3 regions of the Pseudomonas sp. FBCC-B35 genome follow, and region 3 is predicted to be linked to each of the others. Evidence: riboswitches for the same ligand, from Rfam matches in the RefSeq annotation. Region 3 holds a riboswitch; each other region holds the start of a gene.

Region 1 (10,524 bases), 1.1 Mb from region 3:
ATTGTCGATCGCGTCGTCGACCTGGTGCTCATCCAGCTCAAGCAACGTGTGCCCAGTCCGCTGCCAGGCATAGGGGTGCTCGGCATAACAGGGTGTCAGCACTCCGACTCGGCTCGGGCTGCGTAACAGGGGCAGGGCCTGGATGGCAGCCTGTGAGCCCGCCACGGGCAGCAGTCGCGTGGCGCCGTAGTAGCTGCACGCCGCCTGCTCAAGGCCATCGTCTGTTTCCGGCAGGCGTGCCCAGGCTTCGATAGGGATCGGCGGTATCGGGAAGGACCAGGGCGCAATGCCACTGGACAGGTCCAGCCACTGCTCGCGGGCGATGCCATATTGCCGAACCGCACGCAGCAGCCGACCTCCATGTTCAAGCATTCAGGTAAGCTCCCAGACACAACACCAACAGCCACAGCCATACCCCACGCTGCACCAGTGTCCAGCCGCCCTCGATGGCATCGGGGCTGGCCGCAGGGCCGTCGCCCAGGCGCGGGCGGTCGTGCAGTTGGCCGTGGTACACCGCCGGCCCGCCCAACTCGACACCCAGCGCCCCTGCCCCGGCCGCCATGACCGGGCCAGCATTGGGGCTGTCCCATAGCGGCCCCTGGCGGCGCCAGCAGGCCAGCGCCAGGCGGGTTTTGCCCAGCACTGCGTAGGTGAGTGCGACAAGGCGCGCCGGCACATAGTTAAGTACGTCATCGATGCGCGCCGCGCACCAGCCGAAGCGCTCGAAGCGTTCGTTTCGATAGCCCCACATGGCATCGAGGGTGTTGCTCAGTCGATAAAGCACCACCCCTGGCGCCCCGGCCACGGCAAACCAGAACAAGGCGGCGAACACGGCATCGCTGCCGTTTTCCAGCACCGACTCGGTGGCCGCCCGCGCCACCGCCGTCTCGTCCAGCTCACGGGTTTCACGGCTGACCAGATACCCCACTCGCCGCCGTGCTTCTTCCAGATCGCCCTGGCGCAAGGCCGTGGCCACCGGCAGCACATGTTCGCCCAGGCTACGCAGCCCCAGGGCGCAGTACAGCGCCAGCACATCGACCAGCCAGCCGATCACCGGCAGCCAGGAGAGCATGAGGGCCAGCAAGGTCAGCGGCACCACGGCCAGGAACCAGGCGCTCACGCCATGACTGCGCCAACCGCGCCCGCCGGCATTGAAGCGCCGCTCCAGGCTGCTGGCCATGTTGCCGAAAGCAACCAGCGGGTGGCGCCGCCGCGGCTCACCGAGCAACGCATCCAGGGCCACACCGGCCACGCTCAGCAACGCCACGCTCATGCGCCTTCTCCCCACCGGTTTTCAAACAGCATCTCGTGCAACGGTCGTTCTTCGGCCCAGCTCTGCATGACCAGCATGGGCGCAGGATAGAATGCCGCCACCGGCCCCAGGCACAGCACGGCCACGGGTTTGGCGCCGCTGGGCATGCCAAGCAACGCTGCCAGCGCCTGGGGATCGAACAGCGATACCCAGCCCATGCCCAGCCCTTCGGCACGGGCGGCCAGCCACAGGTTCTGGATCGCGCAGGCGAGCGAGGCCAGGTCCATTTCAGGCAGGGTGCGGCGCCCGAAAATGTGAGGCTCACGGTTGTCCATCAAGGCGGCGACCCATAGTTCGGCGCACTCGTTGATGCCCTCTACCTTGAGCTTCATGAATTCGTCCGAGCGCTCGCCCAGCGCTTGTGCAGTCAACGCCCGTTCGGCCTCCACCAGGGCCTGGATGCGCCCACGCAGGGCCCGCTCGGTGATGCGGATGAACCGCCATGGCTGCATCAAGCCCACGCTCGGTGCCTGGTGGGCTGCGCTGAGTAACCGTGTCATGACCTGCGGCGCCACCTCGCCTTGGGCGAAATGGCGCATGTCGCGCCGCTCGCCGATGGCGCGATAGACCGCGGCACGCTCCTGGTCGCTGAACGCATGTTCGTTCATGGGCAGAGCAGCGCTGCGGCTGCCTCCGGGTTGGAGGGGAAGTAGAAGTGCACGTAGGACGCGGTCAGGCGGCCCAGGCGATAGACCGCTTCGTTGCCGCGCCCACCGTTGGGGCTCAACCCACGTGCCAGCGGCTCGAGCGCGGTGCTGGTCAAGGAGTGGTGGTAGGTATGGCCGCGCAGCATGCCCTCGGGCAGTTCGACCGCCTGCAGAGCCAGGGCCGCCAGGCGCTTTTGCATGGTCGCCTCCCCCGGCAGCAACCCAAGCAACTCGACCCTGTCCCCGGCCACGTCGGTCAGTGCGTCGAGCAGATACAGCATGCCGCCGCATTCGGCGAGCAACGGCTTGCCCTGGGCATGATGGGCGCGGATGGCCTGGCACATCGAGGTGTTGCGCGCCAAGGCATGATGGTGCAGCTCGGGGTAACCGCCGGGCAGGTACAGGCTGTCCACTGGGGGCAATTCGACGTCATGCAGGGGGGAGAAGAACTGCACCTGTGCGCCTAGACGGCGCAACAGGTCCAGGTTAGCGCCATAGAGGAAGGCAAAGGCTTCGTCGCGGGCCACACCGATACGTACGCCCGCCAAGGTGGCCTGGGCGGGTAACGGATCGGCCGGTTCGAAGGTGACCGCCGGTGGCAAGGCGGCATCGCAACTGGCGCCCAATGCCTGGGCGGCAGCGTCCAGGCGTGCGTCCAGGTCGTTCAACTCGCTGGCCTGCACCAACCCCAGGTGACGGCTGGGCAGTTCGATGCCGCGCTCGCGGGACAAGCCGCCATACCAACGCAGGCCCTCGGTGAGGCTGCCTTCGAGCAGTTGCGCATGACGCAGGCTGCCCACCCGGTTGGCCAGCACCCCGGCGAACGGCAGATCCGGCTGATAACGCGCCAGGCCCAGGGCCAGCGCGCCAAAGGTCTGGGCCATGGCCGTACCGTCGATAACCGCCAGCACCGGCACGCCGAAGTGACGTGCCAGGTCGGCGCTCGAAGGGGTGCCGTCGAACAGCCCCATCACCCCTTCGATGAGGATCAGGTCGGCTTCACCTGCCGCCTCCCAGAGCAGCCGGCGGCTTTCCTCGGCACCGATCATCCACAGGTCCAACTGGCAGACGGGGGCACCGCTGGCGCGTTCGAGAATCATGGGGTCGAGAAAGTCAGGCCCGCATTTGAACACCCGCACCTTGCGGCCCAGATTGCGGTGCAGGCGCGCCAGCGCGGCAGTGACCGTGGTCTTGCCTTGGCCAGAAGCCGGCGCGGCAATCAGGACGGCGGGGCAATGGCGGGCCTGGCTCACAGCTCGACGCCCTTCTGGGCACGGATACCGGCCTGGAAGGCGTGCTTGAGCATGCCCATTTCGGTCACGGTGTCGGCCAGCTCGACCATTTCCGGCTTGGCCGCGCGACCGGTGACGATGACGTGCTGCATGGGGGGGCGAGCCTGGATGTCCGATAGCACCTGGTCCAGATCAAGGTAGCCGTGCTTGAGCGCAATGTTGAGCTCGTCGAGCACCACGAACTGCACCGCAGGATCCTGCAGCAGTTGCCTGGAGACGGCCCATGCCGCTTCTGCCGCCGCAATGTCACGCTGGCGGTCCTGAGTTTCCCAGGTGAAACCCTCGCCCATCACGTGATAGCGCACCTGTTCGGGAAAGCGCCTGAAGAACAGCTCTTCGCCGGTACTGTTGCGGCCCTTGATGAACTGCACCACCCCGCACTGCATGCCGTGGCCCAGGGCCCGGGCAAGCATGCCGAAGGCCGAGCTGCTCTTGCCTTTGCCATTGCCGGTGAGCACCAGCAGCAGGCCGCATTCGTTGGGGGAATTGGCAATGCGTTCGTCGATGACCGCTTTCTTGCGCTGCATCCGTGCCAGATGGCGTTCGTCGCGCTCGGTGGCGTCGCTCATGGGAGGTTCTCCGCTGGCTGACACCACGATCGAGCGCCGTGTCAGGGAATGGGCAGGCAAACGGAGCGCGCGCAGGGGCATTGGCCAAGGCCAGTGGTCACCGCGCATCACCCTCCGTGATGCCGTTGGCAGTATCAGGCCGGTCTCCGGGCTCGTGAGCGGGCCGCTGGCCCTGACCTGCGCGCCTTCCCGGGTATGGTCACCCAGTGGCCCTGCGCGGCCGTCACTCACTTACCGTTGCGGGGGCAGCGCCGGAATCGCACCCTGTGGGCACTCACCGACTTCCCAGTTTCACCCTGGCCAGACGTTGCTGGCGGGGCACCTGAAACACGCGCGAAGGTTAGAGGGTTGCACCCGGAGCGTCAATCGACGCGGCTCGCCTGGCGGCGCAGGAGGGATGGCCGAGCCACCCGCGTCAGCTCCGCCGCCTGTGCGACTGAACCCGCCGCGTTCCACAGCCTCTGAATCAATAGAACCTGCCGAGGACGTCGACCATGAACCGCGTGGCACTGCCTGTTGCACTTCTTGTAAGCCTGGGCTTGGGTGGCTGCGGCGAAACGGCGCGCCTGACAGTGGCCGACGGCACCGGCCCTGCGCCGCAGTTGCCCTCCCCCGCCAAGACCCTGCTCCCCACCGTGAACATCGCGCCAGCCGTCGGCTGGCCCGCCGGGCGCATGCCTCAGGCTGCACCCGGGTTACAGGTGTCGCGCTTTGCCGGTGACCTCGACCATCCGCGCTGGCTGTACGTGCTACCCAATGGCGACGTGCTGGTGGCAGAAACCAACGCACCTGCCAAGCCCGAAGACGCCAAGGGTATCCGCGGATGGGCCATGAAGCGGGTCATGGCACGCGCGGGGGCTGCCGTGCCCAGCCCTGATCGCATTACCCTGTTGCGCGACGCCGACCAGGATGGCGTTGCGGAAATCCGCCATACCTTTGCCGACGGGCTGAACTCGCCCTTTGGGATGGCGCTGGTGGGCAATGATTTTTACATAGCCGATACGGACAAGCTGCTGCGTTTTCACTACCAGCCCGGGGCACGCCAGGTAACCGGCCCGGCAGAAGTAGTTACCCTGCTGCCAGCCGGCCCGTTGAATCACCACTGGACCAAGAATGTCATCGCAAGCCCTGATGGGCAGCGCCTCTACGTCACCGTGGGCTCAAACAGCAACGTGGGTGAAAACGGACTCGACCAGGAGCAGGGTCGCGCCGCAATCTGGGAGATCGACCCCAGCACCGGCAAGCACCGCCTGTTCGCCACCGGCCTGCGCAACCCTAACGGGCTCGCCTGGGAGCCTAACAGTGGCGCACTGTGGACGGCGGTCAACGAGCGTGACGAAATCGGCAGCGATCTGGTACCGGACTACATCACCTCGGTACACGCGGGTGGATTCTATGGGTGGCCCTACAGCTACTACGGCCAGCACGTGGATGAGCGCGTGCAGCCCCAGGACCCCGCCAAGGTCGCCCGAGCACAGGTACCCGACTATGCCGTTGGACCGCATACTGCTTCACTGGGATTGGCCTTCGTCGGGCCGGATGTGCTACCTGCTCGTTTTGGAGCAGGCGCATTGATTGGCCAGCATGGGTCCTGGAACCGCAAGCCCCACAGCGGCTACAAGGTGATATTCGTACCCTTCGACGCCTCAGGCAAACCGTCGGGCCGGCCCATGGACGTGCTCGACGGTTTTCTGGATGAAGGCGGCCAAGCCATGGGCCGCCCGGTGGGGGTTGCCCTGGAGGGTCGCGGGGCCGTGCTGGTCGCGGACGATGTGGGCAATGCCATCTGGCGCGTCAGCAAAGCTCGGTAACCCGTCTCAGGGGTTCTGTGCCAGGTGCCCCTGAGGGATGACCCGCTTGGCCTGCAGGTAGGCCTTGGCCCAGTAGCTGTTGGACAAATAGTCCAAACGCACCGTACCGCCAGTGCGAGGCGCATGCACGAAGCGCCCGTCCCCTACATAAATGCCGGCATGGCTCACCTGCGAGCCGCCACTGGTCGCGAAAAACACCAGATCACCCGACTGCAAGGATTTCACATCCACGGTAGGCGCACGCATGCCGATCATCTCCCGCGTGGAGCGCGGCAGGCTGATGCCGGCGGCATCGCGGTAGACGTACTTGATCAGACCACTGCAGTCGAAACCCGAATCGGGCGTATTGCCGCCCCAGCGGTAGGGCGTCCCAACCAGGCCAATGGCGCGAATCAGTACGTCATCGGCAGTGGGCGAGAAGCTGGGTTGGCTGTAGGTAACCTGAGGCTGCACAACCCGCACAGGGGCAGGCGCCTGAGGTTGGCTGGAGCAGGCCGCCAATAAGGCTGCCAGGGAAATGAAAGCGAAGCGCGCCATCGTTGTCATGGCCAAAACATCCTGTATGGGAACGCTGGGCCGCAGCGGGATAGAGTTGAGAAATTAGATTAGACGCTTTCTGTAAATACGCACGGCGTCGAGCTTTTTTGCAAAGCAGCGACGCCGTGGTTAGGACACATCAGATTGCCATTAGTTGCGCGCGATATGCGTCGGCGCCATGGCCAAGGCACGTTTGGCCTCGAGGAAGGTCTTGCTCCAGTAACGGTCACCGAGGCTATCGATGCGCACGCCCCCGCTACGGCGGCTGCTGGAGTGAATGAACTGGTTGTCGCCCAGGTAGATGCCAGCATGACTGACACGACCACGGCCGTTGGTGCTGAAGAACAGCAGATCGCCAGGCTTGAGTTTGTTGCGTGCCACCTTCGGCGCATCGACGTTGATCATCTCGCGGGTAGAGCGCGGCAAGGTCATGCCTGCCTCTTCGCGGAACAGGTAGCCGATGAAGCCGCTGCAATCGAAGCCGGACTGCTCCGAGGTACCACCGAAGCGATAGCGGGTGCCGATCAACGACATGCCGCGCTCCAGAATGCTGTCGGCCAGCACTGGCAGCTGATAGGGCTTGCTGCTGGAGAAGACCTCCAGTTCATCGTCAGTAGCCACTTCCTGGGGTTCGCCAAACACTGGCGAAGACGAGGCCTTGGCCTTGATCGCCGGCTGTACGGCGACCGGGGTGTGATCCTGAGGCTGGGATACCGGGCCTTGGGCCGCGCAGCCAAAAAGCAGGGTCACGAGTGCGAGTGGCACGAGGGGTGCGAAGCGCTTGAGCATGGGCACAACCGTGTCTGTAATCCTTTAGTGGGGTGGAACTATGCCCACTATAAGTTCCATTTGCAAATTTTATCGAAAAAGATGTGACTTTTCCGTGGGATGGCTCTGGCCCCGTGTTTTCAGGGGGTCACCAGCCCAGGGTTTCCTTGAGGAAAGGAATGGTGAGTTTGCGCTGGGCTTGCAGAGATGCCTGATCGAGCCGTTCCAGCAGATCGAACAGCGCACTCATGCTGCGCGCGCCGCGGGTAAGGATGAAGTGACCCACTTCGTCGGTCAGGTGCAGGCCGCGCCTGGATGCCCGCAATTGCAAGGCACGTAGCTTGTCTTCGTCGGACAGCCCGCGCATCTGGAACACCAGGGCAAGGGTGAGGCGGGATTTCAGGTCAGGCAGCTTCACCGGCAATTCCCGCGGGGAAGCGGATGCTGCCAGCAGCAGCCGACGGCCACTGTCGCGCAAGCGATTGAACAGGTGGAACATGGCCTCCTCCCAGTCCGGCTTGCCGGCGATGACGTGCAGGTCATCGATGCACACCAGTTCGTACTGGGCCAGGTAGTCCAGAAGACCGGTACCGCGTTCGAGCAGCTGCGCCAAGGGCAGGTAGACGGCAGGCTCGCCCCGTTGCTGGAAACGATGGGTGGCTGCTTGCAGCAGATGCGTGCGGCCCACGCCTTGTTTGCCCCACAGGTAGATGAGGCTCTCGGTCCAGCCGGCGTCGGCTTCGCAAAGCCGCTCGACATACCCCAACGCAGCGGCATTGGCGCCCGGATAGTAGTTGATGAAGGTGGCGTCGTCGCGCAGGCGCACACCCAGGGGCAACTGGATCGGTGGTTTCATGCTCGCGGGCGGTCGACAGGACCGCAGGGGGCCTTTTGTGGACAATCTGCAAAGTCTATACCTGCCAAGCGGGGTGCACAATGACGCCGCTGCAGAGTCCAAGCAAAATCAATGGGTTGCACTCTCCCAGCGCTAACCCGAGACTCACCTGCCGCCCTGTCACGGCTGATCGGGTGCGGGGGGATCGAGGGGGACTGGGACTTGAGCATCCCCTGCATACATGTCCGACTCCTTGTACAAGCCGTGCACGTGGCGCAGCAGCACCATGATGACCGCCGCCACCGGCAACGCGAGCAGCACGCCCGTGAAACCGAACAGCTCACCGCCGGCCAGGATGGCGAAGATCACCGCCACAGGGTGCAAACCGATCCGGTCGCCTACCAGTAGCGGTGTCAGCACCATGCCCTCGAGTGCCTGACCGACCATGAAGACCGCAACGATGCCGAGCATGGGATACAGATCGCCACCGAACTGAAACAGTCCTGCCACCAGCGCCGCGCCGATGCCAATGATGAAGCCCATGTAGGGGACGATGGCCGCCAGACCGGCCAGCATGCCGATCAACAACCCCAGTTCAAGCCCGACCAGCATCAAGCCTGCCGAGTAGATGATGCCCAACGCGACCATCACCAGCAGTTGCCCACGCACGAACGCACCCAGCACCTCGTGGCACTCGCTGGCCAGCTCGACGACTTTCGGCTCGCTCTGCCGCGGCAATAAGCTGCGCAACTTGGCCATCATCAAGTCCCAGTCACGCAACAGGTAGAACCCCACCACGGGAATCAGCACCATGTTGGCCACCCAGGCCATCAACGCCAGGCTGGAGGCCGTTGCCTGGGACAAGAGCATGCTGACGATATCGGTGGTCTGCCCCATGTGAGCGCCGATGGCCGCCTTGATCTTGTCGAATTTCCAGAACCCGTCGGCAAGGCCCAGGCGCCCCTGCACCCAAGGCAAGGCGACGTGCTCGAGCCAGTCAAGCACTTGCGGCGCCAGCGCATACAGGCGCACCAACTGCTTGGCCAGCATGGGGATGAGCACGAGCAACAGTGCAAGCATCAGCAACGTGAACAGCCCGAACACCACCACTACGCCCCAGGTCCGTGACAACCCCAGGCGCTCCAGGCGATCGACCAGCGGGTCGGCCAGATACGCCAGCAGAATGCCGACCAGAAAAGGTGTGAGAATGTTGTGCAGGCTATAAAGCAGGGCAATGACGATCAATGCCACGCCCAGCCAGATCCAACGACGCATGTCAGTCATGAACGACCCTCTTACCAACCAAAGCGCAAGCCATCGAACGTTTCGGCACCAGCCGCAGGCGACACTGGTGGCTCGTCTGGGGACGTACCCACTGGCCCAGGGGTCACCTGCGGCGCAGGTATCTGCTCGGCCGGGACTTCCCTGAGCTTGGCCAATGCCAGCTGAGCCCGTAGTTGTTCGCGGCTGGCGGTGACCGAATAGGTCAGCACGTCGCCGTCGACCCGCTTCAACTGCGCGCCGTAGGACTCCAGAACCCGGGCCAGCTCAGCGTAGCGCGGCAGGTTCATGCCCTGGACCTGCATCTGCACTTGGCCACCGGCCCCGGGTCGCGTCACGTAACGCGGTGCCAGCCGCGTACTCACCGCAAGCATCACGGCGTCGGCAAGCGCTGCCGGGTCCGCTCCTTCGGCGCTGCCCTGCTCGCGCTCACCGCCCAGCCACAATTGCCATTTACCTTGCCATTTGCCGTCGACCTGCTGGGCGTGCACAGCCAGCAGAGCATCGGCGCCGTAGCGCTGGGAGACTTCACGCAGCGGCCCCGGGTCCTTGGCGTCGATATGCTTGGCATCGGCCACCAATTGCTCTTGCAGATCGGCCAGAGGCAGGCGCAGCGGCAAGCCCCGGTGACGGGCCGCGCGCCGCAACGGCTGGGCGCTGGGCTGGCCGTCCCCTACCAAGCTGGTGCCGTCAACGCTCTCGACGAGCCACCAACCCAGAATCGACGGGCGATTGCTGCCCCACAGACTAAGGCCCGCCTTGCGCAGGGCACGTTCGGTGCTACCGGGGTCGAACTCGACCCGCACGGTTTCGGGCGGGCCAGCGTCGCTGCCCACCTGGTTGACGATCGGTTGCGGGTCCTTGCGCAGTGCGGCCAGCGCCGGGCTCTGCACGGCCTTGGAGTCGCCGGTCAGGCGCAGCACCAAGGTGTCGAAGGCCTGGCTGGTCGCCGCCGCACGCGCCTCGGCGCCCTGCCCGGCCACTGGCTCGCGTACCTGATAGAGGCCGGAGACGTTTTCGGCCTGGGCCGCGCCTGCGATCAACGCCAGACATCCCATGACCCAAGTAGTGAAGAAGCGCATCGTTGTGTCCTTGTGATCTGGAACGGCGAGTTTCAAGCTTCAGCGCTCACACCTCAAGCGGCACGGTTAAAGGTAGCACCGGCAAGGCCAGGCTTCTGGCGATCTTGCAGGGGCAAGGGCCCTAAATTCACCTGCCCGTCGGCCGGAGGATGGCCGCTGCCCGGCAACCCTGATAAAATCGCGCGCCTTCACAGACCACTGATGTCACGGTTAGCCGCTGCATGGCTGCCGGCCCTTGCCGTCAGGGTCGTTTTTACGAATCCCTCCCTCCTAAAGGCCTGGATCAATGAGCAAGCAACCCTCCCTGAGCTACAAGGACGCCGGTGTAGACATCGACGCCGGCGAAGCACTGGTCGAACGCATCAAGGGCGTGGCAAAACGCACCGCACG
Region 2 (10,524 bases), 930 kb from region 3:
CCCAACCAGCACGAGCGTGTGAGCAACCCTTTGCCGGTCCTCGGGCGAGTCGCCGTCAAACAGGGCCTTGTGCGGCGTGCGCCCCATGGCCACCACTTCGGCAACACTCAATCCAAACTCGCCAGGAAACTCCTGAAGCACCACCGCGATACGCTGGGCACACCAGCGCGGGCTGCGTTGCCAGATATCGGCACCGCTCAAGCTGACGCTGCCTGCGGTGGGTAGCGTGGCGCGATAGGCGCAACGTAGCAGGCTGGTCTTGCCACTGCCGTTAGGGCCGATAAGCCCTACGCACTCACCGTCGTCCACATGCAGGTCCACGCCTTGCAGGATCTGGCGCACCCTGCGCCCCGCCTCGGGCACTGCCCAATGCAGGCCCTCGATACTCAGTCGAGTCATCGGATTCACTCCAGCAAGCACCAGCCCGAAGGCCGGTGCAACAGGTCAGAAGCGGTAATCCGCCGTGACGAAAAATGACCTTGGCTCGCCCAGGTACCACTGGCGCCCATTGTTGCCGGTGGTGGTCGCGTACTGGCGATCGAACAGGTTGTTGAGCTGCAAGCCCAAGGTCAGGTCCGGCTGCACGTGCCAGTCAACGTTGGCGTCGACCACGGTGTAGCTCGGCACCTGCACGGTGTTGGCATTGTCCCCATAGCGGCTGTCGACATACCGCGCACCCGCCCCGGCACTGAGCAACCGACCAAAGTCCTTGCTCAACCACAGGTTGGCCGATCGCCGGGGCACATCGACCGGCCGATTGCCGTTGTAGTTGCTGGTGCCACTGGCAAACTCGTCGTACTCCGCGCGCACCCAGGCGGCGTTGGCCGAAAGCTGCACATCGTAGGGCAGGCGCAACGCCAAGTTGGCCTCGATGCCGTCCGAGGATTGCTGGCCGACCTGTTGCTGAAGGACAGGGTTGAGCGGGTCGCTGCTCAAGAGCTTTTTCTTGACGATGTGGTAGGCCGCAAGCGTCCACTCGCCACGGCCATCAGGGAGCATCTGTTTGACACCGACTTCGGTCTGTTTGGCGGTACTCAGGTCCCAGCTTTGTTGCGCTGTACTGAGCGTCAGCAGGTTGCTCACGCCCTCGGTGCTGGTGGCGTACTGACCATAGACCGAGAGGTCCTCGGTCAGCGCGAACACCAGGCCTGCCCGCCAGTTGTCGCCACTCAGGCTGCGGTCCGAGCGGGTATCGGTGTCCAGATCGTCACGGTTCAGATGCACCTGATCACGCCGCACACCGGTGATCAGCGACAGGCGCTCGGTGAGTTGCGTGCGGTTTTCGGCGAACAGCGAGAATTGCCGTGCCTGGTTGGCTTCGCGCGAGCGATAGGGGTCGGTGCTGATGTAGTCTCCGCCGCCCGAGCCCGACAGTGGCACGGTGTCGGTAAAGGTATTGCCAAAATCATGTTTGCGCACGAAGCGGATCGCATTGTAGTCGGCGCCAACAACGGTCTGGCTGTCCAGGCCGAACAACGCGTGCTGCAGGGTGAACGACTGGCGATCCCCGATCTGCTCCTGGGTCTGCTTGATGCTGATGAAACTGCTGCGCTGCACCTGGTCGCCAGGCAGCCAGGTGTAGCTTTCGGCATTTCGCCACCGGCGCTGGGCCTTGAGGAAGTACAGCTGATTGCTGGCGGTCAGGTTGTCGGTGATCACCCAGTCCGTGACCAGGCGAGTGGACTGATCGTTGTAATGCACCTCGGCATTGGCCACGTTGTAGTTGTGGTCACGCAGCGACTCACGGTAATGCCCATTGACCAGCGGCGTACCGAAATACTGCTGCGGATCCTGGTCACCGTAGTCATGGCTGAGGGTGATGCTGAAATCGTCGTTCGGCTGCCAGCGCAATGAACCGCTGACAGCAACGCTGGCTGACTCACCACGGTCGACCCAGCCATTGCTGTCCAGTTTATTGAGGTTCAAGCGATAGCTCAGGGTATCGGTCAGCGAACCGCCGCTGTCCAACGCCAACTGCCGGCGATCATGGGAACCGTAGCCCAGGCGGACATGATTGCGAACCTCGCCGTCGAAGGGCTTCTTGGGCACCACGTTGATCACCGCACCGGTGGCGCCCTCCCCGTACAACACCGAAGCCGGGCCGCGCAGTACGTCGATGCGGTCCACGGCCCAGGTGTCCACGGGAAACGTGACGGTGCCAGCACCCACGTACAGGCGGGTGCCGTCATACAGCTGCATGGTCGAACTGTGCCCGGTGAAGCCACGGGCCGAAAGCGCAGTGCCACCGTTGCCAGGCGTGCCGATGAAGGTGATGCCGGGGGTGCGGGTCACTGCTTCCTGCACCGTGGCGTTGTTGCGTCCACTGATGTGCTCGGCGCTGATGCTGGTGACGCTGGCTGGCGTTTCCAAGGGCGTGAGGTGCAGGCGCGAACCGCTGGTGCCAGGGGTGTGCAAGTCCATGGGAGGGTTCTGCTCGGCAGTGCCGGTGATGGCCGTGGCGGGCAATGCCAGTGCAAGGCCGTCTTCGGCTGCCTGAATCGGTACGGCCATGCACACACAGGGCACCAGGCTCGCACCCAGCAACGCCCCTTGAGGGGTATGAAAAACACTAAAGCGGGACATATCTTTCCTTTTGCAGCAGGAATGAAAGAATCCCGGAGGGAACAACGCATGGGGAACGCGCAGGCGCACGCGCCCACGGAAACCGGCCTGCGCCCGCCCACCGCGGGTTTGCCAAACAAGGCTTCAGGCCGGTCTCCGGGCTCGCGAGGGTCATGATGCCGTCACCTTCCCATGCCTGTGGCACAGTGGTCTGTCGAAAGCATCGCTCGCATACCGTTGCGGGGGCAGCGCCGGACTGATCACCCTGGGGCGACGAACCGGCTTCCCGTTTCACCCCATGCACGGCGGCAGGGGGCACCTGAAACAGGCGCGCAGATGACCACCAAAATCGTCCTGGGTCAACATCCCGTGTGGATGATGAGCCGCCGCCAAGCGTCGACGAACGGCATTGCGAAGATTAACGCCCCCCGCCTGGCGGGCTTCATCCGAGCGTGCGAAGGCGCGCTCAGGTAGGCGTAGCACTGGGTTTGAACGCGATGGATCGATGCTGGACGTCGACCCACAGAGGCGGACTTCAGCCACGAGGAATCACCGAAATTCGCACCAAAACCAGGCGCCCACGTAAAGTTTTATTGAACGATCGGGCCTTGCACGCCCTCGAAAAACCCAGACCGCTCACCGAGGCGCGTTCAGATGACGTGTTCGCGCCCAGTGGGACAGACGACCGTTCGGCGCTGTTCATACGCCCCGAAGCGAGTCAACAACGTTACTGGCTGGCAGCTTTGCGTACGCTTGGTATCAGGTAACGCAGGCTGTACGACACGCGCCACACGTACGCGACCATGTGCCTGGTGGCCGGCATGAACCCGGCATTCATCGCCGCGCAACTCGGGCACAGCGTGCAGGTGCTGCTCTGCATGCGCCAGGTGGATCACCCCCTCACGATTGGGCGGGGCTTGATCAGCCCTGGCGTTTGGAGGCGGTACAAATGGGGTACGAGTGAAAAGCCAGTGACGCCATGAGTGCCGAAACTCAAAGGGTTTACGTTACATGTGCGGACTAGCTGGAGAATTGCGTTTCACCCCCCTCGGTCAAGCCCCTCGCCCAGCCGACCTGGCTGCCGTTGAGCGAATCACTCATCACCTGGCGCCACGTGGCCCGGATGCGTGGGGCTTTCACAGCCAGGGGCCGATCGCCCTCGGCCACCGTCGCCTGAAAATCATGGACCTGTCCGACGGCTCCGCCCAGCCCATGCAGGACAGCACGTTAGGCCTGTCACTGGCCTTCAACGGCGCCATCTACAACTTCCCTGAACTGCGCCAGGAACTGCTGGACCTGGGCTATACCTTCTGGTCCGACGGTGACACGGAAGTGCTGCTCAAGGGGTACCACGCCTGGGGCGAGGCCTTGCTGCCCAAGCTCAATGGCATGTTTGCCCTGGCTATCTGGGAGCGCGACAGTCAGCGCCTGTTCCTGGCCCGCGACCGCCTGGGCGTAAAGCCCCTGTACCTCTCGCGCAACGGCGAGCGCCTGCGCTTTGCCTCCACCTTGCCGGCGCTGCTCAAAGGGGGCGACATCGACCCGATGCTCGACCCGGTGGCGCTGAACCATTACCTGAATTTCCATGCCGTGGTCCCGGCACCGCGCACGCTGTTGGCCAACGTGCAAAAGCTCGAACCCGGGACCTGGATGCGCATCGACCGCCACGGCGAAGTCGAGCGCAGCACCTGGTGGCAACTCCAGTACGGCCCCAACCCGGATGAGCGTGACCTGACCCTCGAGGATTGGACCACACGCGTACTGGACGCCACCCGCGATGCAGTTGCCATCCGCCAGCGCGCCGCCGTCGACGTGGGCGTGCTGCTCTCCGGCGGTGTCGATTCCAGCCTGCTGGTCGGCCTGCTGCGCGAAGTGGGTGTGGATGACCTGTCGACCTTCTCCATCGGTTTCGAGGATGCAGGCGGCGAGCGCGGAGACGAATTCCAGTACTCGGACCTGATCGCCAAGCACTACGGTACCCGCCACCATCAACTGCGCATTGCCGAGCACGAGATCATCGACCAACTGCCCGCGGCGTTCCGTGCCATGAGCGAGCCGATGGTCAGCCACGACTGCATCGCCTTCTACCTGCTGTCGCGGGAAGTGGCCAAGCACTGCAAGGGCGTGCAGAGCGGCCAGGGAGCCGACGAGCTGTTTGCCGGCTACCACTGGTACCCGCAGGTCGATGGCGCCAACGATGCATTCGCGGCGTACCGCGAAGCGTTCTTCGACCGCAGCCATGCCGAATACCGTGACACCGTGCAGCCGGCCTGGCAGCTGGAGAACGATGCCGCCGGCGACTTCGTCCGTGAACACTTCGCCCGCCCTGGCGCCGACGCCGCCGTGGACAAGGCCCTGCGCCTGGACAGCACGGTGATGCTGGTGGACGACCCGGTCAAGCGCGTGGACAACATGACCATGGCCTGGGGGCTGGAAGCCCGTACGCCGTTCCTGGACTACCGCCTGGCAGAACTGTCGGCCCGCATTCCGGCACGCTTCAAGCTGCCCGACGGCGGCAAGCAGGTGCTCAAGGAGGCGGCGCGCCGAGTGATTCCGCACGAGGTCATCGACCGCAAGAAGGGTTACTTCCCGGTGCCTGGCCTCAAGCACCTCGAAGGCGCCACCCTGGGTTGGGTCCGCGACCTGCTGACCGACCCCAGCCAGGACCGCGGCCTGTTCAATCCGGCCATGATCGACCGTCTGCTAAGCAACCCGCACGGCCAGCTCACCCCCCTGCGCGGTTCCAAACTGTGGCAGTTGGCGGCGCTGAACCTGTGGCTGACCGAACAAGGACTTTGAACCCATGAAAGCCCACGAAACGGCCTATGGCCAGCGCCTGCTGCGCGGCCAGGCGCCCTCTTACGAGCGCCTGCAGGCACGCCTTGCGGGCGATGGCAGCGAGCCTCACGATCAGCCACGTGCCCTGCACTGTGGCTGGGGACGACTACTGATCGGGCATACCTATGCCGACCCGGCCAAGCTAGCCGAAGACCTGTTGGGCGAATGCCGCGGCGAACGCGACATCGCCCTGTACGTGGCAGCGCCCCAGCAGGTGCTGGCACACGCGCCGCAGCAACTGTTCCTGGACCCCTCGGACACCCTGCGCCTGTGGTTCACCGACTATCGCCCGGCGCAACGGGTATTTCGCGGGTTTCGCGTGCGCCGTGCGCAAAACCCCAGTGACTGGCAAGCCATCAACACGCTCTACCAGGCACGCGGCATGCTGCCCGTCGACCCGGAGCTGCTCACCCCGCGCCACCTGGGTGGGCCGGTGTACTGGCTGGCCGAGGACGAAGACAGTGGCGCGATCATCGGCAGTGTCATGGGCTTGAACCACGCCAAGGCCTTCGACGACCCGGAACACGGTAGCAGCCTGTGGTGCCTGGCCGTCGATCCGCACTGCACCCGCCCCGGGGTGGGTGAAGTACTGGTGCGTCATCTGATCGAGCACTTCATGAGCCGCGGCCTTGCCTATCTGGACCTGTCGGTGTTGCATGACAACCGCCAGGCCAAGCGCCTGTACGAAAAACTGGGCTTTCGCAACCTGCCCACGTTCGCCGTCAAGCGCAAGAACGTCATCAACGAACGCCTGTTCCTGGGCCCTGGGCCACAGGCTGACCTCAACCCCTATGCGCGGATCATCGTCGATGAGGCCCTGCGCCGGGGTATCGAGGTGCAGGTGTGCGACGCGGCTGCCGGGCTCTTCACCCTGAGCCTGGGCGGTCGCCGTGTACGCTGCCGGGAGTCGCTCAGCGACCTGACCAGCGCCGTGACCATGACCTTGTGCCAGGACAAGCGCCTGACCCAACACGCCCTGCACACCGCAGGTCTGCTTGTGCCGGCACAGCAATTGGCCGGTAACGCCGATGACAACCTGGCGTTCCTCGAGGACCACGGCGCGGTCGTGGTCAAACCCGTGGATGGCGAACAGGGCCAGGGCGTAGCGGTCAACCTCACTACCCTCGAAGACGTCACGCGTGCGGTCGAACACGCCCGTCAGTTCGACAGCCGCGTGCTGTTGGAAAGCTTCCATGCCGGGCATGACTTGCGCATCGTGGTCATCGGCTATGAAGTGGTCGCGGCCGCGATTCGCCACCCGGCGCAGGTGATGGGCGATGGTACGCACAGCATCCGCGAACTGATCGACGCACAAAGCCGGCGCCGTCAAGCGGCCACCGGGGGCGAAAGCAAGATCCCCGTGGACGATGAAACCGAGCGCACGCTGGCCGCGGCCGGCTTTGGGTTCGAGGATGTGTTGCCCGCAGGTCACCAGCTGGCCGTGCGGCGCACCGCCAACCTGCACACCGGCGGCACGCTCGAGGATGTCACGGCACGCCTTCACCCTACACTCGCCGATGCGGCCATTCGTGCAGCGCGGGCACTGGAGATACCCGTGGTGGGCCTTGATTTCATGGTCAAGGATGCCAGCGAACCCGACTACGTCATCATCGAAGCCAACGAGCGCGCAGGCCTGGCCAATCACGAGCCACAACCCACGGCAGAGCGCTTCATCGACTTGTTGTTCCCCCATAGCAGGCCGCTGGCCTGATACACCCATGCTCCGCTTCGACGGGAGCCCGGCGCCAGCGCCGCTCCCGCTCGACTGTTACGACCGGATCATCCAACGATTTTTCAACCGACCGGAGGCCTGGACATGTCCGAACGACATCCCGAACCCGATCTCGAGTACCTCAAGCGTGTCTTGCTGGAGATGCTCGCCATCCCCAGCCCTACAGGCTTCACCGACACCATCGTGCGCTACGTGGCCGAGCGCCTGGACGAGCTGGGCATTCCCTACGAGCTGACTCGACGCGGCACTATTCGCGCCACCCTCAAAGGGCGTCAAAGCTCCCCGGACCGCGCCGTCTCCGCGCACTTGGACACCATTGGCGCCAGCGTGCGCCAGGTGCAGGACAACGGTCGCCTGGCCCTGGCGCCGGTGGGCTGCTGGTCCAGCCGCTTCGCCGAAGGCAGCCGCGTCAGCGTGTTCACCGATACGGGCGTATTTCGTGGCAGCGTACTGCCGCTGATGGCCAGTGGGCATGCCTTCAATACCGCCATCGACCAGATGCCCATCAGTTGGGACCATGTGGAAGTGCGCCTGGACGCTTACTGCGCCACCCGTGCCGATTGCGAGGCGTTGGGCGTGGGGATTGGCGACTTCGTGGCCTTCGATCCGCTGCCCGAGTTCACCGACAGCGGTCACATCAGCGCCCGTCATCTGGATGACAAGGCCGGGGTCGCCGCCTTGCTGGCGGCCTTGAAAGCCGTGGTGGAAAGCGGCCGTCAGCCGCTGATCGATTGCCACCCGCTGTTCACCATCACCGAAGAAACCGGCTCGGGTGCCGCCGGCGCCCTGCCCTGGGATGTCAGCGAGTTCGTCGGGATCGATATCGCCCCGGTCGCCCCCGGCCAAGCCTCCAGTGAGCACGCCGTCAGCGTGGCCATGCAGGATTCGTCCGGGCCGTACGACTACCACTTGTCCCGGCACTTGCTCAAACTTGCAGGCGAACAGGAATTGCCGGTACGCCGCGACCTGTTCCGCTACTACTTCAGCGATGCCCACTCTGCGGTGACCGCAGGCCACGACATCCGCACGGCGCTGGTCGCCTTCGGCTGCGATGCCACCCATGGCTATGAGCGCACGCACATCGACAGCCTGGCCGCGTTGAGCCAGCTGTTGTCGGCTTACCTGTTGAGCCCGCCCGTGTTCGCCAGCGACTCGCAGCCGGCCAATGCGTCCCTGGAGCGCTTCAGTCACCAGCTCGAGCACGATGCGCAGATGGAGAGCGACACTCGCGTGCCGGCGGTGGACAGCCTGGTCGGTCAGAAGACCTGACGGAACGCGCGGGACCGCCTGGCGGGCGGTCCCTGCTCCATCGAAATCGCGTAGGATGCCTACAACTCATTCAGACACGTTACCCATGCTGATACCCTACGAACACCTGCAAGCCGACACCCTCACCCGCCTGATCGAGGACTTCGTCACCCGCGACGGCACCGACAATGGCGATGACACACCGCTGGAAACCCGTGTGCTGAGGGTTCGCCAAGCGCTATCCAAGGGGCAGGCGTTCATCCTGTTCGATCCGGAAAGCCAGCAGTGCCAGCTGCTGGCCAAGCACGACGTGCCCCGCGAACTGCTGGAATGATGCCCGTGCGCGTCGACGCCAGTCGGCCTCATGAAGCCTTGTTCGCCCTGCGCGCCCTGGCACATTGCGTTTCCTTGATGCGCCTGTAGACCTCGGCGCGGTGCACCGGCACTTCCCTGGGTGCATCGACACCGAAGCGCACCACCCCGTCCCGGGTCTCTACCACCATGATTCGGATGTCATCGCCGATCACGATGACCTCGCCCACTTCGCGTCCTATTACCAACATGTTCCGGTCCTCCAGCGAAAGGGAAAACCGGAGCGTGCAGTGTAGCCATTTGGCTACTCAATACTTCCACCCTCATTCAGAAAGACCCGACGCGCCTAGGTAACCTTTCTTACGGATCCACCCTACGCCTTAACGGGCTCGGGCCTTCGCACGCATCTTCACTGCCATGTCGGCCATTTCATCGTACAGCCGCTCAGGTGCCTGGCATTTCAACGCCCAGGCCTGACGGCCCGCTTCGTGGGGCAGGATCAGGAACTGCCCGTCAGCCACCTGGCGGTAGATGCAGTCGGCGATATCGCTGGCACTGATGGGCGAGCCTTCCAGCAGCTTGCCGACCTGCGCTTTCATGGCCGGGTCCGGCCCACGGAAGGAGTCCAGCAGATTGGTCTGGAAAAATGACGGGCAGACCACGTGCACACCCACCCCCAGTTGGCGCAGCTCCACCAGCAGGCTTTCCGAGAGCGCCAGCACCCCCGCCTTGGCGACGTTGTAGTTGCTCATGCCGGGGCCCTGCATGAGCGCTGCCATGGAGGCGATGTTGACGATGCGCCCTTTGCTACGCTCAAGCAGCGGCAGAAAAGCCTTGCAGCCTTTGACCACGCCCATGAGGTTTACCGAAATCTGCCAGTCCCAGTCTTCGAGCGACAACTCGGCGAAGAACCCGCCTGATGCCACGCCGGCGTTATTGACGATGAGATCGATGCCGCCGAAGTGCTCCTCGCAGGCCTGGGCCAGCGCGGTGAGCTGGCTGTAGTCACGTACATCGCACCGTTGTACGAACCCGTCGCTGCCTGCGGCACGCACCATTTCCAGCGTCTGACGCAGCCCAGCCTCACTGATGTCGGCCAACGCCAGGCGCCAGCCTTCGCGCGCCCAACGCAGGGCAATTTCGCGGCCCAGCCCGGAGCCTGCGCCCGTGATCATGATGCGCTTGTGCATGGCGACTGCCTTTTTCAGAGGTTGTGGCCCCAGTCTAATCAAGCCTATGCCCAGAGCGGGTGCTTATCAGGCAAGTGAATGAGCGGCCATGAACCGCCCGCTGCGCACAAAGACGGGGCGATGACCAACACGCCGATGGAATCTTTCACAAGCGGCGCCGGTCATTAGTTACAAGAGGCCGGCAACCTGGGCCCTTGACCCTCAACCATGCAAGGACTCCTCCATGACCACGATTCTCATCATCATCCTGATCCTCCTGTTGATTGGCGGCTTGCCAGTGTTCCCGCACTCGCGCAGCTGGGGTTATGGCCCGTCCGGCATCGTCGGTGTGGTGCTGGTGATCTTGTTGGTGTTGCTGTTACTCGGCATGATTTAGTGCAGCAAAAAAAACCGCGCCGAGGCGCGGTTTTTTCATGCCTGCGAATCAGTGCGATACCGCCCCTGAAGCGCCCAGGCCAGTCTGCGAGCGTACGAACTGCGGGAAGAACAGCGCCCGCTCGTTTTCGGCAGCCGTGGACTTGTCGGTGATCGAGAAGAACCAGATACCCACGAAGGCAATCAGCATCGAGAACAAGGCCGGGTACTCGTAAGGGTAGATCGCTTTCTCGTGACCAAGGATCTGCACCCAGATGGTCGGGCCGA
Region 3 (10,524 bases):
CCTACAGGAGATCGTCATGACAAATCTGCATGCCCTAGCACGTACTTCGATCAGAGAGCAGCGATCATGAGAATGCCAGGCCGCGCTCCAAATGCATCGGTGCAACTCGACTACGTCCGCGACACCCTGTTCGGTCCCGTGGCGCAAAGCGTCGAGTGCCAGTGCCAGCTTGCGCCGCTCAACCTGCAAGGTCGGCCTGCACTGCGTCTGCACATCTGCCCGCCTCTGCCTAATAAGGTGCACCGTGCGCACAGTGTCGCGTTCATCTGGGACGGGCGCAGTTACCATGGCGTTGTCAGAGACCAGGGCAAGTGCGGCGACGGTGGGCTCAATCTTCTGCTTGAGTTGCAGTGACGGCCGGTTAGAAGCGAGCTTTGCGCCGCGCGGTCAGGCTAATTTCTTCGAGTGCATGGGAGCACTGTCACGCATTGCGTGTAATTGGCCGACCAGGTTAACCAAGTCCCTGCTGCTGTTCAGACTGCTCAGCGGAACATCGCAAAGCGTGACGGCCTCTGTCAGATCCTGACCATTGCCGAGCCGGATGGTCAGGTGTGAGCCATCGGCACAGTTGATTTCACAACGATCTGGCAAGCATGCCTGTTCGATCATCTGTCGCAGTTCCAGTGTCGATACGCCTAACAGTGACATGGCAGAGAGCCCTCTCTGTATTAACTTGCGGTTGGACAGGCCTGGGGCCAGGCACAGGGCCACAGGAAGAGGAACCTGTCGGTGCGCATGTGGATATGCGTTATCGATCGTGCGGGGTTCCATCTGCACCTTAGCTGAAGAACCCGAGCGGTGCTGGGTAGTTCGAGCCGTGTCGAATCGGTGCGACGGGTGGTGCTTCGCGCTCCAGGACGGTGCGCGTTCAGGGCATACGGCCGAACTTCCCCAACTGAAAGCCTTCGATGGACTCGATGATTTCTTCCCGCGTGTTCATCACGAAGGGACCGTATGCCACCACAGGCTCGTCGATAGGCTCACCGCTCAGCACCAGCACACGGGCGGGCTGCAGGGCTTCAAGCAGCACATCGGCACCGTCACGGGCCAATAGCGTCACTGAGCACGGGCCGGCCTCGCTGACCTGGTTCAACCGCAAACCGCCTTGCAGGGTCACCACCGCAGCCGTGCGGCCTGCCGGGATAGGGAGCACCAGTTTAGCGCCGGCCTCAAGGTCCAGGTCCCACACGTCCATCGGCGTAAACGTGCGCGCCGGCCCGCTCACCCCCTGGTACTCACCTGCGATCACACGCAGGCTGCCCGCGCCCGCACCCAGATTCACCGTGGGGATATCGGCGCTGCCCAGGGTCTGATAGCCGGCCGGAGCGCGCTTGAATCGGGCCGGAAGGTTCACCCACAGTTGCACTGACTCCAACACGCCTGCGCTGCGGGCAAATCCGGGTGAGTGAAACTCTTCATGAACGATGCCGTCTGCAGCGGTCATCCACTGAACGTCACCCGGTCCTATTACTCCGCCGGCGCCCGTTGAGTCGCGATGCTCCAGTTCGCCTTGGTAAACGATCGTGACTGTCTCGAAACCCCGGTGCGGATGAGCCCCTACGCCGCGACGCGTCGAGGTGGGGGCGAAGGTGTGGGGCCCGGCGTAATCGAGAAGCAGAAACGGGCTGGTGCGACTGACGTCGTCGTCATAGGTGAACAGGCTTCGCACCGGAAAGCCATCGCCTACCCAGTGCCCGGCAGGATTGGAATGGGTATGCAAAATCGTCTTCATCGTGCGCTCCTCAACGTCCGGGTGCCACCTTAACGTTGCATCGACTCACGGGCTAGCTACCTGAAACGGTCCAGCCTGTTCTACCGGTAGGACGCTGGGTCGAAGGAAAGCCAGCACCTCCTGCGCCGCAGCCTCAGGGTATTCCTGCATGAAACAGTGTCCGCCGCCCACCTCCTGAACACTGACATGAGGGTTGAGCGCTGCCAGCCGTAACGCCGAGGCCCGCACATAAGGGTAAGTCTGGCTGCCGTACAGCACACGCGTCGACACGCCGATACGCGACAGGCTTGACCACAGGTGGGACGGATAGGTACTGAAGATGTCCACTTCGCGGCTTGGGCGACACTTGAGCAGCACGCCGCCCTCGCCTTCGGCGATCGCATGCGACACATAGGCCTGCAATGCCGCGTCGCTCCAGCCTTTGAAGATGCCCCGCCCTTGCAGGGAAGTCATGGCTGAGTGGCGGTCGGGCCAGGTGCTGCGCCTGCCGGCCGTTTTGCGCGCCAGCGCATGGTGCCGGTTCAGCCCGAAGCAGGCGGCCAGCTTCATCGAAAACAGCATGCGCCTACTGAAAATCACCGGGTCGAGCAGCACAGCGCGCTCGAACAACTGCGGCTCACTGGCCAGCAACAACCCGGTGAGCACCCCGCCGAAGCTGTGGCCGATGGCAAGGCGGGGTACGTCTGCGTACTCAGCCACATGCGCGCTGAAAGCTTCAGCCGCCAGCGCTGCCGTGCGATTCCAGCCACGGAACGGGCCTGCGTGGTCACTGTCTCCGTGCCCCTGAACGTCGCTGAGCCAGAGATCGAAGTGTTGCCCCAGTTGCATCAGCAGCGGTTGGTAGGCGAGCGAGCAAAACCCGTTGCCGTGCAGAAAGTGCAGCAGGGGCCGCCCTGTAGGCTCGCTGCGCCAGCCGCGCAGGGTGAACCCTTCGCTACAATCGTGGGACCACGGTGTCAGTTGCATGGTGGGCGCTGCCTTCTGCCTCAAGGGTGGAACGTAGATTCTACAAACAGCAGCGGGTAGAGCGAAACGACCAGCAGTGCAGCCATCAGGACATTGAACAGCATCAGCCAGCGTGGGTTTTGCAGCAGGCCACGAAGGGCACTGCCGAACATGACCCACACACCGACGCTGGGCAAGTTCACCAAGGCAAACACGGCGGCGATGACCACCACGTTGGCAACGTAGCCTTGCGCTGGGGTGTAGGTCGTTATCGCACCTATGGCCATCACCCAAGCCTTTGGGTTGACCCATTGGAAGGCAGCCGCGGCCCAAAAGCCAATCGGCTTTGGCTCTGCCGTAGAGGCGGTGCCAACCGGCCCTGAGGTGGCAATTTTCCAGGCCAGGTACAGCAGATAGGCCGCTCCGGCATAGCGCAACACGGTATAGAACGCAGGCCAGGCCTTGAAGACCTCTCCCAGACCCAAGCCGACGGCAAGGACCATGACCATGAACCCGACGCTGACGCCCAGCGCGTGTGGCACCGAGCGGCGCACACCGAAATTCACGCCCGAAGCCAACAGCATGGTGTTGTTGGGCCCGGGGGTGATGGAAGAAACGAAAGCGAACAGCACGAAGGCGATCAAGAGGTCGAGCGAGGCGAACATGACGGGTATTCCACTGGGTTCAGGAAAGGGTTCACACTAGCCCATAGCCCTTTGCCCCCTAGCAGTACAGATATAGAGAATTTTGCAGATACACATAGCTGTATCACTCGCAGCCGACAAAGGATAAGCGCTCGATGAGTCTTGTAATTCGCCCTGCCCTACGCACCGATGCCCAACAAATTCTGGACTTCATTACTGAATTGGCCGAGTACGAACGCGCCCGAGAAGAGGTACTGGCCACTACCCAGGACATCGAGCGCAGCCTGTTCGACGCCGACAGCACCGTTCATTGCCTGATGGCCGAACGTGAAGGCCGTGCGATTGGTTTTGCCATCTACTTCTACAGTTACTCGACCTGGCTCGGGCGCAATGGCATCTACCTGGAAGACCTTTACATCTCGCCCACCGACCGTGGCGATGGCGCCGGGCGCCAGTTGCTCAGGTACATTGCCAAGCAGGCAGTTGCCAAAGGCTGCGGTCGCCTTGAATGGAGTGTGCTGGATTGGAACGAGCCGGCCATCGGGTTCTATGACGCACTGGGGGCGCAACCACAAACGGAGTGGCTGCGTTATCGGCTCGATGGCGAGCGGCTGATTGCCTTCGCCCAGCAATGATCGAGCGTAGCCTGTGCATTTGACGCAACGCGGCCCGCGTGCTTTTCTATCGCATTGCGTCAGGTGCCCCGAGAGGGTGAAACGGGAAATCGGTGCGTCGCAGGCTTGCCTTACAGGCCTGGACTATTCCGGTGCTGCCCCCGCAACGGTAAGCGAGTGAGGCGTCTTTACCACTGTGCCGCCAGATACGGCATGGGAAGGTGACGCTGCCCAGGAGATACCCTCCTCCTCGCAAGCCCGGAGACCGGCCTGACGTTCATCAACACCCCGCGGTGGGCGGGCGCTGTCGCATTCCTGCGGGTATCGCCCGCAGCTGCCGCGCCTGCCCGTCGCCTACACGCAGAGGAAGGCGCCAATGCCCGTCACTACCCGCCCGCACGTTAGCAGCATCGTTGCACCCGTATCCCTCAGTCAACGCATTGTCGTGGCTGCAAGCGCCGGCCTGCTGGGCCTGTGCCTGGTTTACTTCGCCGGCTTCTCGCACATCGAAGCCGTTCATAATGCTGCGCATGACACCCGTCACAGCGCCGCCTTCCCCTGCCACTGAGTTGCCACCCATGATCACGCACATCGCCCGTACGGCGGGCTTCAGCGGACTGCTGGCGGCACTGTTGCTGACCGTACTGCAAAGTTTGTGGGTCAGCCCGTTGATCCTGCAAGCGGAGACATACGAGGCGTCGGCGCCGGCACATTCGCATGCCCAAGGTACCGAGGCCGCCCATGAGCACAGTGACGAGGCCTGGTCGCCTGAAGAGGGCTGGCAGCGCACGCTCTCGACCACCGGCGGCAACCTGGTGGTGGCGGTGGGGTTCGCCTTGATACTGGCTGGCTTGTACAGCCTGCGCCAACCGCGCACCACGGCCAGCGGTGCTGCCTGGGGCCTTGCTGGTTTCGCCGTGTTCTGTCTGGCGCCCACGCTCGGATTGCCGCCGGAGCTCCCGGGAACCGCGGCGGCTGACCTGGCGCAGCGCCAGGTTTGGTGGGCTGGCGCTGCGGGTGCCACGGCCGTAGGCCTGGCACTGCTGGTATTCGCCCGCCATTGGGCATTGAAGGTGTTGGGCGTCATTGTCCTGGTGTTGCCGCACGTCATAGGCGCCCCTCAGCCTGAAGTGCACCAGAGTTTGGCTCCAGCAGCCCTGGAGACCCAGTTCCAGGTGGCGTCCTGGCTTACCAATGCAGCATTCTGGCTCGCCCTTGGCCTGATCAGCGCAGGCCTGTATCGTCGCTTCAGCCGCTCGGTGTGAAGCCGTTCTATGCAGGGTTTGGCTGCCGTGGTGGTTGCCCGATGGACAGGTTGTTGACCTTGCTCGAACAAGGCCTCGCTCAGCGGGGCCTGGACGCTGCGTACCTTCACGGTATCGCCAGCATCGATCTCAAGGCGCACGAGCCGGGGCTGCATGCATTGGCGAGCCATCTGGCGCTGCCTCTGTTGTTCTACCCTGTATCGCACTTGAATCGCTTCGAAGCGCATTTGAGCCACCGCTCAGCCGTCGCTTTTGCGCACAGCGGGTGCTGGGGCGTGGCAGAGAGTGCAGCACTGGCAATGGCCGACCAGTACAATGGCGAAACGAAGCTTCTGATCACGCGTCAAACCCTGGGCCCTGCGACCCTCGCCATCGCTCATTGATCCCGCTCACCCTTGTCAATCATTCAGGAATACCATGACGGTTTATTTCATCGGCGCCGGCCCCGGCGACCCCGAGCTGATCACGGTCAAGGGGCAGCGCCTGATTCGCACCTGCCCTGTCATCATTTATGCCGGTTCCCTGGTCCCTCTTGCCGTTCTGGAAGGTCACTGCGCCGACACCCTGATCAACAGCGCAGAACTGCATCTTGAGCAGATCATCGACGCCATTGAGTGCGCCCATGCCCAGGGCAAGGATGTCGCACGCGTGCACAGCGGTGATCCGAGTCTTTATGGCGCTATCGGTGAGCAGATCCGCCACCTACAGCGTCTTGGCATCGATTATCAGATTGTGCCGGGCGTCACCGCCGTGGCTGCGAGCGCCGCGTTGCTGGGATGCGAATTGACCTTGCCCGACGTCGCTCAGAGCGTGATCCTTACTCGCTTCGCAGACAGCTCGCCCATGCCAGCCGGCGAGCAGTTGGAGGCGCTTGCGCGTCATGCCACGACGCTAGCCATTCACCTGGGGGTCAAGCACCTGGCACGCATCGTTGAGCAGCTGCGGCCTCACTACGGTGGCGACTGCCCCATTGCCGTGGTTTACCGCGCCACCTGGCCGGACCAGGACTGGGTGCGAGGCACACTGGACGACATCGTCGAGCGCGCCGCCCTCAAAGGTTATCGCCGCACCGCGTTGATTGTGGTGGGCCGAGTGCTGGGTGACACGCCGTTCGCCGAATCGGCCCTTTACCGTGCCGGACATGCGCACCTGTACCGCGCCTAGCTTGCGAGCCAGTTCCAGCCCGGAGCACACTGTCTTCCAGACCCTCCCGACAGGAACCACGCCTATGCTGGAATTACGCCCCAACTGCGAGTGTTGCGATGCCGACCTGCCCGGTGACAGCCTCGATGTCTTCATCTGCTCCTTCGAATGCACGTTTTGCCGAGGGTGTGCGCAGGAACGCTTGCATGGTCGATGCCCCAACTGCCAGGGCGTTCTTTCGATTCGTCCCGCGCGCGTGGGCAAAGCGTTGGCTGAACACCCTGCATCTTCACTGCGCGTAAACAAAGTACACACTGCCTGTACCTGATCATACGGTTCGGCAGCCAACGCGAGGCCACAAGCTGCTGAACCGCCCGCCTTTTTGTAGGATTTTTCATCGGCTCCTTCAAGGTTATTCAACACTTCTATACTCGGCATTATCAAAGTTCGGTAATGGTCGTATCTTGCTGCGCTTCTGACTAACCCGCTTACAGAAGTATTCCTGAGTGTCCCAGGAAGCGGACCATATCTGAACAGGAGTTTTCCCAATGACCAATGTGCTGATCGTGGACGACCACCCCGTCGTCCGTATGTCCCTGCGCATGCTGCTCGAACATGAACGTTTCAATGTCGTTGCAGAAGTGGGCAATGGCAGTGAAGTCGCGCAAATGGCACGCGAGCTCAAACCGGACGTGGTGATTCTCGACATCGGTTTGCCTGGGCTGGACGGAATGGAAGTTATCAAGCGCCTGCAATCACTCGATCAGGTGCCCAAGATCATGGTGCTCACTGGCCAGGCGACCGACTTGTATGTACGCCGCTGTCTGGACGCAGGCATCGGCGCATTCGTGACCAAGGATGAAGATCACGACGCCTTGCTGTTCGCGCTCAAGGCCCTGGTAAAAGGCTATTCGACGTTCCCGCAGATGTCGGTCAACAGCAATTCGCTCGAAAGCGAGCCCATGCGCCTGGCGAGCCTTTCCAACCGCGAAATGGAGGTTCTCAGGCGTCTGGCCCGTGGAGAAAGCAACAAGAACATCGGCAGTAGCATGAACCTCAGCGCCAAGACCATCAGCACCTACCGTGGCCGGATCATGGATAAGCTCAAGACCGAGTCGCTGGTGGAAATGGTGGACCTGGCCAAGCGCAACCACGTCTACTGATGAGCGGTGCATGACGATTAAACGTTTGCTGGCCAGTACCCTCCTGCTGATGGTACTGGCAGGGCCTGTCGCGCAGTCGCTGGCGAGCGAGACGCGCAGTTTGCTGGCCCGTTCGGTGAGCGCCACGCAGCCCTTGAATCTGCAAACGGCCGAGCGCCAGTGGCTGGACGCTCGCAAGCGCCTGGTGCTGGGCACCTCACGGCCGGACTATCCACCATTTGATATCAACGTAAGTCCCAGTGACTACGAAGGTCTGACAGCGGATTACGTCGGCATCATCGCTGAGTTGTTGGGTATAGCCGTCGAAGTAAAGCGTTTCGATAGCCGTTATCAGGCCATTGAGGCGCTGCATGAAGGACGTGTGGACGTACTGGGCAGCTCCAACAGCTTTGAGGCTGCAGACGCTGGGTTGAGCCTGAGTACATCGTATGCCGATGACCTGCCGGTGATCGTCACGCGCGAAGGCCAGCGTCTTGCACCGGCCCACGATCTTGCAGGGCTGCGTCTGGCCATGGTTGACCATTATCTACCCGCCAATCGTGCCCGCGCCCTTTACCCGGCAGCGCAGCTGGTTTTGTATCGCTCCACCCAGGCTGGCCTTGCCGCTGTGGCTATGGGCGAAGCCGATGCCTACCTGGGCGATGCAATCAGCACAGACTATCTGATCGGCAAGACCTTCAGAGGTGCCCTGCGGATCGATCACTTCTCACCCATCGTCCCAGAAGCGTTTGCCTTTGCAGTGGCACGCGATAACGATGCGCTGCGTCAACTGCTCGACAAGGCACTGCGCCGGATTGGGGAAAGCGAGCGCCTGGCCATCCTCAAGCGCTGGAGCAACAGCAATACCAGTCTTTTGTTGCAGCGCCACCTGAGTGTACTGACAGATGAGGAGCAAGCCTGGATCAAGGCTCACCCGGTGGTAGACGTGTTGATCAATCCGGCCTTGGCACCCTTGACGTTCTACGATGATCAGCAGCGACCCAGTGGCATAACCCTGGACCTGCTTAAACAAATTACCCTAAGGACCGGGCTGCATTTTCATACCAGGCAAGCCGAGTCTGCCCAGTCCATGATCGACCGTCTGGGCCAGCGCGACGCACTGATGATCGGCGCATTGGGTTACGGCGCTGAACGGTCCAAACAAGTGCGCTACACACGGCCCTACCTGATCAGCCCGCGCGTGCTCGTTACCCGCGTCGATAACCCTTCGCAAGCCGGCATCAAGCGCTTTGAACCGCAACGAATCGCATTTATCCGCAATTCTCCGCAACGCGCCATGCTCCAACAGCGCTACCCCCGGGCGCGGCTTGTCGAAGTCGACAACCCGCTGGACCTGATGGAGGCTGTGGTCAATCGCAGCGCTGATGCCGCGTTGAGTAGCCATATCAACGCGGCCTACTACATCAGTCACGTCTTCAAGAACCGCCTTCAGATCGCGAGCATCCTTGACGAAGACCCAGCCGTGGCGGCGTTTGCCGTCGCGGCCGATCAACCCCAACTGCAATCGATCCTGGACAAAGCATTGCTGAGTATAGCGCCCGAAGAACTTGAGCAACTGATCAATCGCTGGAGGACGAGCACCGTGGTCAGCGACAGCCCATGGCGCAACTACCGAGAACTGGCGCTCCAGGTGCTGGTGATTGCCGCGTTGCTGATCGCAGGTGTCGTCTTCTGGAACAGCTACCTGCGCAAAATGATCCAGAAGCGGGTCGAAGCCGAGCGCGCCCTGCAGACACAACTGGCGCTGAGCCGAGGCTTGCTGGAGCAACTTCGCCATGCCAAGGATGAAGCCGAGCAGGCCAGCCTCATGAAAAGCACGTTCCTGGCCACCATGAGCCATGAGATACGCACCCCCATGAACGCCGTGCTCGGCTTGTTGGAACTGGCGCTCGAGGACAGTCGCGCCGGTCGATGCGATACCCACATGCTCGAGACAGCCCATGAGTCGGCACTGGGGCTGCTAGGGTTGATAGGCGATATTCTCGATATTTCCAGGATCGAGTCAGGCCACATCAGTTTGCAGCCCATCCCCACCGACCTAGTGGACCTGGTGCGCGCTACCCTTCGCGTGTTCGAGGGCAATGCGAGGTTCAAGGGCCTTGAGCTCGCCTGTGACCTACCCACCGAACCGGTCTGGGTCCAGGTAGATGCTGCGCGCCTGAAGCAGGTGCTGTCGAACCTGATCAGCAATGCGATCAAGTTCACCGACCGTGGTGAAGTCCACACCGCGATGCGCACCTCGGTACAGGGCGAACTCCAGCGCGTCGAGCTCTGTGTGCGCGATTCGGGTATCGGCATAAGCCCTGCGGACCAGGCACGCCTGTTCAATGCATTCGTACAGGTCGACGGGCCCCGTGCGCGCCAGGGCACTGGGCTGGGCCTGGTCATCAGCCGTGCCCTGGCCGAGCTCATGGGCGGTACGCTGACACTGCAGAGTGTGGAGGGAGTGGGTACCAGGGTCCAGATCCTCATGGCCCTGCCCCAGTGTACGCCCCAGATCATTTCTGACGGGCAGGACCCAACCACGGGCCTTGATGCTTGCCCGTTGCACATCCTGGTCGTGGACGACTACCCGGCCAATCTGCTGTTGCTTGAACGTCAGTTGCGCGCCTTGGGCCATCAGGTGACCCAGGCGCAGAACGGCGAAATCGCGTTGCAGCTGTGGCGAGAAACGCGCTTTGACGTGGTGATCACCGACTGCAGCATGCCTGTGATGGACGGTCATGAGCTGGCCTGCTGTATCCGTGCTCAAGAACGCCAGCAAGGACTGTCGCCCGCGACGATTCTGGGGGTAACCGCCAATGCCCAGGCCGAAGAGCGGGAGCGATGCCTGGCGAGCGGGATGGATGACTGCCTGTTCAAGCCTATCGGCCTGCATGGCCTCAAGGCACACCTGCCGCAGGCGGCTCGCAAGCCACCAGCAGCCCCTGCACCTGCCCGGCCCGGCTGCTTGAACCTGGCCGAGCTGCGTCACTTGACCCGCGACGACGACGATTTGATCAGGCATCTGATCGAGCA

Evidence for each region. Region 3 has a riboswitch for cobalamin ahead of NMB38_RS11530 (CbtB domain-containing protein). Riboswitches for the same ligand answer to the same signal wherever they lie in the genome.
Region 1: linked by a shared signal. The riboswitch ahead of cobO (cob(I)yrinic acid a,c-diamide adenosyltransferase) and the one ahead of NMB38_RS11530 (CbtB domain-containing protein) in region 3 are both predicted to bind cobalamin.
Region 2: linked by a shared signal. The riboswitch ahead of NMB38_RS15585 (TonB-dependent receptor) and the one ahead of NMB38_RS11530 (CbtB domain-containing protein) in region 3 are both predicted to bind cobalamin.

Annotation. Positions count from the first base shown of each region.
Region 1 covers NZ_CP101439.1:3,563,844-3,574,367, forward strand. Annotated here, with positions in the region: gene cobD (threonine-phosphate decarboxylase CobD) at 1-372, opposite strand, end outside; gene cbiB (adenosylcobinamide-phosphate synthase CbiB) at 365-1,273, opposite strand; gene bluB (5,6-dimethylbenzimidazole synthase) at 1,270-1,920, opposite strand; gene NMB38_RS16205 (cobyrinic acid a,c-diamide synthase CobB) at 1,917-3,212, opposite strand; gene cobO (cob(I)yrinic acid a,c-diamide adenosyltransferase) at 3,209-3,820, opposite strand; cobalamin riboswitch at 3,941-4,161, opposite strand; gene NMB38_RS16215 (PQQ-dependent sugar dehydrogenase) at 4,315-5,631, shown strand; gene NMB38_RS16220 (C40 family peptidase) at 5,638-6,177, opposite strand; gene NMB38_RS16225 (C40 family peptidase) at 6,319-6,957, opposite strand; gene hda (DnaA regulatory inactivator Hda) at 7,085-7,792, opposite strand; gene NMB38_RS16235 (AI-2E family transporter) at 7,952-9,055, opposite strand; gene NMB38_RS16240 (DUF2066 domain-containing protein) at 9,067-10,134, opposite strand; gene purM (phosphoribosylformylglycinamidine cyclo-ligase) at 10,421-10,524, shown strand, end outside.
Region 2 covers NZ_CP101439.1:3,437,463-3,447,986, forward strand. Annotated here, with positions in the region: gene NMB38_RS15580 (ABC transporter ATP-binding protein) at 1-399, opposite strand, end outside; gene NMB38_RS15585 (TonB-dependent receptor) at 445-2,583, opposite strand; cobalamin riboswitch at 2,693-2,900, opposite strand; gene NMB38_RS15590 (N-acetylglutaminylglutamine amidotransferase) at 3,574-5,361, shown strand; gene ngg (N-acetylglutaminylglutamine synthetase) at 5,366-7,111, shown strand; gene NMB38_RS15600 (osmoprotectant NAGGN system M42 family peptidase) at 7,217-8,401, shown strand; gene NMB38_RS15605 (YheU family protein) at 8,487-8,714, shown strand; gene csrA (carbon storage regulator CsrA) at 8,743-8,943, opposite strand; gene NMB38_RS15615 (SDR family oxidoreductase) at 9,073-9,882, opposite strand; gene NMB38_RS15620 (DUF3309 family protein) at 10,106-10,258, shown strand; gene NMB38_RS15625 (cation acetate symporter) at 10,307-10,524, opposite strand, start outside.
Region 3 covers NZ_CP101439.1:2,506,697-2,517,220, forward strand. Annotated here, with positions in the region: gene NMB38_RS11500 (hypothetical protein) at 67-354, shown strand; gene NMB38_RS11505 (DUF1652 domain-containing protein) at 388-648, opposite strand; gene NMB38_RS11510 (pirin family protein) at 869-1,732, opposite strand; gene NMB38_RS11515 (alpha/beta fold hydrolase) at 1,778-2,698, opposite strand; gene NMB38_RS11520 (LysE family translocator) at 2,719-3,342, opposite strand; gene NMB38_RS11525 (GNAT family N-acetyltransferase) at 3,477-3,956, shown strand; cobalamin riboswitch at 4,001-4,223, shown strand; gene NMB38_RS11530 (CbtB domain-containing protein) at 4,312-4,503, shown strand; gene NMB38_RS11535 (CbtA family protein) at 4,514-5,200, shown strand; gene NMB38_RS11540 (cobalamin biosynthesis protein) at 5,242-5,583, shown strand; gene cobM (precorrin-4 C(11)-methyltransferase) at 5,618-6,364, shown strand; gene NMB38_RS11550 (DUF1272 domain-containing protein) at 6,429-6,671, shown strand; gene NMB38_RS11555 (response regulator transcription factor) at 6,892-7,506, shown strand; gene NMB38_RS11560 (transporter substrate-binding domain-containing protein) at 7,523-10,524, shown strand, end outside.